DNA from 2 places in the Streptomyces sp. NPDC006393 genome. Region 1 is predicted to be linked to the other one. Evidence: predicted binding sites of a transcription regulator. Region 1 holds the regulator's gene; the other holds the start of a gene.

What was found. The regulator HrcA, encoded in region 1, represses chaperone genes, less so after heat shock. The targets are predictions, from matches to a motif close to TTNGCACTCNGNNNNNCNGAGTGCNAA.
Region 2: the regulator HrcA is predicted to act here: its motif matches at 1,419-1,445, upstream of groL (chaperonin GroEL).

The regions. Positions count from the first base shown of each region.
Region 1 covers NZ_JBEXZD010000063.1:15,890-19,296, forward strand. The annotation lists gene dnaJ (molecular chaperone DnaJ) at 1-849, opposite strand, end outside; gene hrcA (heat-inducible transcriptional repressor HrcA) at 850-1,866, opposite strand; gene ABZ484_RS24085 (MBL fold metallo-hydrolase) at 2,016-2,747, shown strand; gene ABZ484_RS24090 (DUF3097 domain-containing protein) at 2,779-3,407, shown strand, end outside.
Region 2 covers NZ_JBEXZD010000001.1:41,859-45,265, forward strand. The annotation lists gene thrC (threonine synthase) at 1-378, shown strand, start outside; gene ABZ484_RS00205 (MoaD/ThiS family protein) at 375-650, shown strand; gene ABZ484_RS00210 (cold-shock protein) at 1,079-1,282, shown strand; gene groL (chaperonin GroEL) at 1,609-3,231, shown strand.

The sequences.
Region 1 (3,407 bases):
CACCTTGGTGCCGAGGGCCGCCGCGGTCATCGGGATGGTGACCGTGCAGTGCAGGTCGTCGCCGCGCCGCTGGAACGTCGGGTGCGGCAGCTCGTGGATCTCGACGTACAGGTCACCGGCCGGGCCGCCGCCGGGGCCGACCTCGCCCTCGCCCGCGAGCTGGATGCGCGTGCCGTTGTCCACACCGGCCGGGATCTTCACCGTCAGCGTGCGCCGGGCGCGGATGCGGCCGTCGCCCGCGCACTCCGGGCACGGGGTGGGCACGACGGTGCCGAAGCCCTGGCACTGGGGGCAGGGGCGGGACGTCATGACCTGGCCCAGGAAGGACCGGGTGACCTGCGAGACCTCACCGCGGCCACGGCACATGTCGCACGTCTGGGCGGAGGTGCCCGGCGCGGCGCCCTCGCCGTTGCAGGTGTTGCAGACGACGGCCGTGTCGACCTGGATGTCCTTCGTGGTGCCGAAGGCGGCCTCGTCCAGCTCCACATCCAGCCGGATCATGGCGTCCTGGCCCCGGCGGGTGCGCGAGCGCGGTCCGCGCTGCGACGCCGTGCCGAAGAACGCGTCCATGATGTCGGAGAAGTTGCCGAAGGCGCCGGCGCCGAAGCCGCCCGCACCCGCCGCGCCCGACTGCGAGAGCGGGTCGCCGCCGAGGTCGTAGACCTGCTTCTTCTGCGGGTCCGACAGCACCTCGTAAGCGGCGTTGATCTCCTTGAACCGCTCCTGGGTCTTCGGGTCCGGGTTGACGTCCGGGTGCAGCTCGCGCGCGAGCCGCCGGAAGGCCTTCTTGATCTCTTCCTGCGACGCGTCGCGACGCACGCCGAGAACGGCGTAGTAGTCCGTGGCCACTTACGACTCCGCCAGGATCTGTCCGACGTACCGTGCCACTGCGCGTACCGCTCCCATCGTTCCCGGGTAGTCCATGCGGGTCGGTCCGACCACGCCGAGCTTGGCGACTGCCTCGCCGCCCGAACCGTAGCCCACCGACACGATGGACGTGGAGTTGAGTCCTTCGTAGGCGTTCTCGTGACCGATGCGCACGGTCATGCCCGGATCCTGTGTCTCACCGAGCAGCTTCAGCAGGACGACCTGCTCCTCCAGCGCCTCCAGGACGGGCCGGATGGTGAGGGGGAAGTCGTGTCCGAAGCGGGTCAGATTGGCGGTGCCGCCGATCATCAGCCGCTCCTCGTTCTCCTCCACCAGGGTCTCCAGGAGCGTGGACAGCACCGTGGAGACCGTCCCGCGGTCCTCGAGGTCGAAGCCCTCGGGCAGGTCCTCCACCAGCTGCGGCACGTCCGTGAAGCGGCGGCCGGCGACCCGGCTGTTCAGCCGCGCCCGCAGGTCCGCGAGCGAGGCCTCCCCGAACGGGGCCGGGCAGTCCACCATCCGCTGCTCGACCCGCCCGGTGTCCGTGATCAGCACCAGCATCACGCGCGCGGGCGCGAGCGACAGCAGCTCCACGTGGCGCACCGTCGAACGGGTCAGCGACGGGTACTGCACCACGGCGACCTGCCGGGTCAGCTGCGCCAGCAGCCGCACCGTGCGGGCCACCACGTCGTCGAGGTCGACGGCGCCGTCGAGGAAGTTCTGGATGGCGCGCCGCTCCGGCGCGGTCATCGGCTTGACCCCGGCGAGCTTGTCGACGAAGAGGCGGTAGCCCTTGTCGGTGGGGATACGGCCCGCGCTGGTGTGCGGCTGGGCGATGTAGCCCTCGTCCTCCAGGGCCGCCATGTCGTTGCGGACCGTGGCCGGTGAGACGCCGAGGTTGTGCCGCTCCGTGAGGGCCTTGGAGCCGACCGGCTCCTCGGTGCCGACGTAGTCCTGGACGATGGCACGCAGCACCTGAAGCCGTCGCTCACTGAGCATCGCGCGCACCTCCAGAATCTTCCTCGGCTCCCGCCTGGCACTCGGCGCATACGAGTGCCAGCATTCCCGCGCCCAGTGTACGGCCGTCGGGTATACCGGCGGCAAGGCTGGTGCCGACAGGCCGATGCCGGGAGGGCTAGCGTCGCGGCATGACGGTGACTTGGGAAGAGCTGGGGTGGGAGCGACTGGCGGAGGGGGTCGGCCGGGTGCGGCTGCCGGTGTGGGACTGCACGGCGGGACTGGTCGTCGGCGCGGGGGCCGCTCTGCTCGTGGACCCCGGGGCGAGCCTCGCGGAGGGTGCCCGGTTGCGGGCGCAGGCGCGGGAGCTCGCCGGTGGCCGTGTGACACTTCTCGCGCTGACCCACCCGCACTTCGACCACGTGCTCGGAGCGGCGGCGTTCCCGGACGCGGAGGTCTTCGCCGCCGAGGGGTCGTCCGCCGTGTACGACGACGACCGCGAGCGGGCGGAGCTGCGCGCGGACGCCGTACACCACGGGCTGGACGAGCGGGCGGCGGACGAGGCTGCCGCGGCACTGGTACGGCCCGGCCACGAGGTCTCCGACCGACTGGCCCTCACGCTGGAGGGTGGCCGCGATGTGCTGCTGGTGAACGTGGGGCCGGGCCACACCGCGTACGACCTGGCGGTGGTGGTGCCGGGCGACCGACCGGTGGTGTTCTGCGGCGACCTGGTCGAGGAGTCCGGCGAACCCCAGGCCGGCCCCGACGCCGTGCCGTCCGGATGGCCCGCCGCCCTGGACCGGCTGCTGGAGCTGGGCGGCGAGGACGCTCTGTACGTCCCCGGTCACGGAGCGGTGGTGGACGCGGCCTTCGTCCGGGCCCAGCGGGACGCCCTGGCGGCACGCTTCGGCGTGTCGCGATGATCGGCGCCTTGCTTCTCCTATCGTCACTCGAATGCGCCAGTATTCCGCCGACCTGACCCCTCCCTGGAAGAAGCCGAAGGCCGTGCCGGAGGTACCCGCGGAACCGGGCCTGGTGGTGGAGGAGCCCGACACCGGTTTCTGCGGGGCGGTGATCCGCTGCGAGGCGGGCACGGTGACCCTGGAGGACCGCTTCGGCAAACACCGGGTGTTCCCCATGGAACCGCGCGGGTTCCTGCTGGAGGGTCGGGTGGTGACGCTCGTACGGCCGTCCGCGCCGGCTCCGCTACGGCCCACCCGCACCGCCTCCGGCTCGGTCGCCGTCCCCGGCGCACGCGCGCGCGTGGCCCGCGCCGGGCGGATCTATGTGGAGGGCCGGCACGACGCCGAGCTGGTCGAGAAGGTGTGGGGCGACGACCTGCGCGTCGAGGGCGTGGTCGTGGAGTACCTGGAGGGCGTAGACCACCTGCCGTCGATCGTCGAGTCCTTCGCTCCGGGCCCGGACGCGCGGCTGGGCGTCCTGGTGGACCATCTGGTGCCGGGCACGAAGGAGTGGCGGATCGCGGAGTCGGTGACCAGCGAGCACGCGCTGGTCGTGGGCCACCCGTACATCGACATCTGGGAGGCGGTGAAGCCGTCCGCGCTGGGCATCCCCGCCTGGCC
Region 2 (3,407 bases), on a different contig from region 1:
GGGCACGACGTCGTGCGCCCGCAGAAGCCGAACACCATCGCCAAGTCGCTGGCCATCGGCAACCCGGCCGACGGGCCGTATGTGCTGGACATCGCGCGCCGCACGGGTGGTGCGGTGGAGGATGTGACGGACGAGCAGGTCGTCGACGCGATCAAGCTGCTCGCCCGCACCGAGGGCATCTTCGCGGAGACGGCCGGCGGCGTGACGGTCGGCGTGACGCGGAAGCTCATCGACAGCGGCGTACTCGACCCGACGAAGACCACCGTCGTCCTCAACACCGGCGACGGCCTGAAGACCCTGGACGCGGTCGCGGGCACCGGCCTGACCGCGACCATCCGCCCGACCCTGGACTCCTTCCGAGAGGCTGGCCTCGTATGAGCGTGACCGTTCGCATCCCCACCATCCTGCGCACCTACACCGGCGGACAGGCCGAGGTGAGCGCCGAGGGCGCGACCCTCGCCGAGGTCATCTCCGACCTGGAGAAGAACCACACGGGCATCGCCGCGCGCGTCCTGGACGACCAGGGCAAGCTGCGCCGCTTCGTCAACGTCTACGTCAACGACGACGACGTCCGCTTCGAGCAGGGTCTTCAGACCGCCACCCCGAACGGCGCGGGCGTGTCGATCATCCCCGCGGTCGCCGGCGGCTGACCATTACCCTGGGTAACTCGGTTACCGGCTGTTCACGGAACGGCCCCTTCCGTAAGAGAAGCGGAGGGGGCCGTTCTGCGTGATTGAGCGCGGTACAGTTGGGGAACGCGCCCCTGATCCATGGATCGGGAAGCCCTGGATTCCTGCCGCACGCCGATAAGAAGTAGCCAAAGTGTGCGGGTTTTTCGCGGCATTTGTCTTGTTTGTGGGGCCCGACTTGCCCTGAATCAAGATGAATTCTCGTCATATTCCGGACCCGGTCCGTCCAGAATTCTCGTCCGATTGACCTGTTGCAGACGGCAGTTGGACAGATACATTCAGCCGCGGTCGACGCGTTCCGGCGCACGCCCCCGTCCACGGGGGGTGAGGTCTGACCCGGGTCCGCGAAGTGTGGATCTGTGCAAGGGCCAGTAATAGGGGAGTTAGGCATGGCTCAGGGCACCGTCAAGTGGTTCAACGCGGAGAAGGGGTACGGCTTCATCGCGGTCGACGGTGGTGCGGACGTCTTCGTCCACTACAGCGCGATCCAGATGGACGGCTACCGCACGCTGGAAGAGGGCCAGCGGGTCGAGTTCGAGATCTCGCAGGGCCAGAAGGGCCCGCAGGCGGACATGGTCCGCGTCACGGCCTGATTCGCGCGACCACCGCAAGCGATCAGCTTTCGAAGGGCCCGCACCTCCACCCGGGGTGCGGGCCCTTCGGTGTGTCGCCGCACGCGCGCGCCGCCGGCCCGGCCGTCACCCCGAGGGGCTCGCTTCGCGAGCGCGCCTTGCACTCGGGTGGGTCGAGTGCTAATCATTGGCGTTAGCACTCTGAAGGTGAGAGTGACAGCGAAGGACCGGGTCGGTGAGGCCCGCGGGCCGGGTGGGGCAAGGAACCACGAGGCCGGCGAGCCGTCCGTCGCGGGCGCGGGCGCGGTCCGAAGGAATCACCCCCAGTCCTGGAGGGACCACTTCACATGGCCAAGATCATCGCGTTCGACGAGGAGGCGCGGCGCGGCCTCGAGCGCGGCATGAACCAGCTCGCGGACGCCGTCAAGGTGACCCTCGGCCCCAAGGGCCGCAACGTCGTCCTCGAGAAGAAGTGGGGCGCCCCCACGATCACCAACGACGGTGTCTCCATCGCCAAGGAGATCGAGCTCGAGGACCCGTACGAGAAGATCGGCGCCGAGCTGGTCAAGGAAGTCGCCAAGAAGACGGACGACGTCGCCGGTGACGGTACGACCACCGCGACCGTCCTCGCCCAGGCCCTGGTCAAGGAGGGCCTGCGCAACGTCGCCGCCGGCGCCAACCCGATGGCCCTGAAGCGTGGCATCGAGAAGGCCGTCGAGGCCGTCTCCGCCGCCCTGCTCGACCAGGCCAAGGAGGTCGAGACCAAGGAGCAGATCGCCTCCACCGCCTCCATCTCCGCCGCCGACACCCAGATCGGCGAGCTGATCGCCGAGGCCATGGACAAGGTCGGCAAGGAAGGCGTCATCACCGTCGAGGAGTCGCAGACCTTCGGTCTGGAGCTCGAGCTCACCGAGGGCATGCGCTTCGACAAGGGCTACATCTCCGCCTACTTCGCCACCGACATGGAGCGCATGGAGGCGTCGCTCGAGGACCCGTACATCCTCATCGCGAACTCCAAGATCGGCTCCGTCAAGGACCTGCTCCCGCTGCTGGAGAAGGTCATGCAGTCGGGCAAGCCGCTGCTGATCATCGCCGAGGACGTCGAGGGCGAGGCCCTGTCGACCCTGGTCGTCAACAAGATCCGCGGCACCTTCAAGTCCGTCGCGGTCAAGGCCCCGGGCTTCGGCGACCGCCGCAAGGCCATGCTCGGCGACATCGCCATCCTCACGGGCGGCGAGGTCATCTCCGAGGAGGTCGGCCTCAAGCTGGAGAACGCCACGCTCGACCTGCTGGGCAAGGCCCGCAAGGTCGTCATCACCAAGGACGAGACCACCATCGTCGACGGTGCCGGCTCTTCGGACCAGGTGAACGGCCGCGTGAACCAGATCCGCGCCGAGATCGAGAACAGCGACTCCGACTACGACCGCGAGAAGCTCCAGGAGCGCCTGGCGAAGCTCGCCGGCGGTGTCGCGGTCATCAAGGCCGGTGCCGCCACCGAGGTCGAGCTCAAGGAGCGCAAGCACCGCATCGAGGACGCCGTCCGCAACGCCAAGGCGGCCGTCGAGGAGGGCATCGTCGCCGGTGGTGGCGTGGCCCTGCTGCAGACCACCAACGTCTTCGAGAAGCTGGAGCTCGAGGGTGACGAGGCGACCGGCGCCCAGGCCGTGAAGCTCGCGCTGGAGGCCCCGCTGAAGCAGATCGCCGTCAACGCCGGCCTCGAGGGCGGCGTCGTGGTGGAGAAGGTGCGCAACCTGACCCCGGGTCACGGCCTGAACGCCGCGACCGGCGAGTACGTCGACCTGGTCAAGGAAGGCATCATCGACCCGGCGAAGGTGACCCGTTCCGCGCTGCAGAACGCCGCCTCCATCGCCGCGCTGTTCCTGACCACCGAGGCCGTCATCGCCGACAAGCCGGAGAAGGCCGCCGCGCCGGCCGGCGGCGGCATGCCGGGCGGTGACATGGACTTCTGATCGACCCGCTGAGGTTGATCGACCGTCCTTCACGGACCGAGGGCGGCACTCCCTGGAAACAGGGGGTGCCGCCCTCGGGCGTGTTCCGGGCCACATCGGCGGGGCGGCGGAAATGACGTAACGCATCTCACGGTTGACACCGCTGTACGCGTTCCATGCGCGTGCACATACCATGC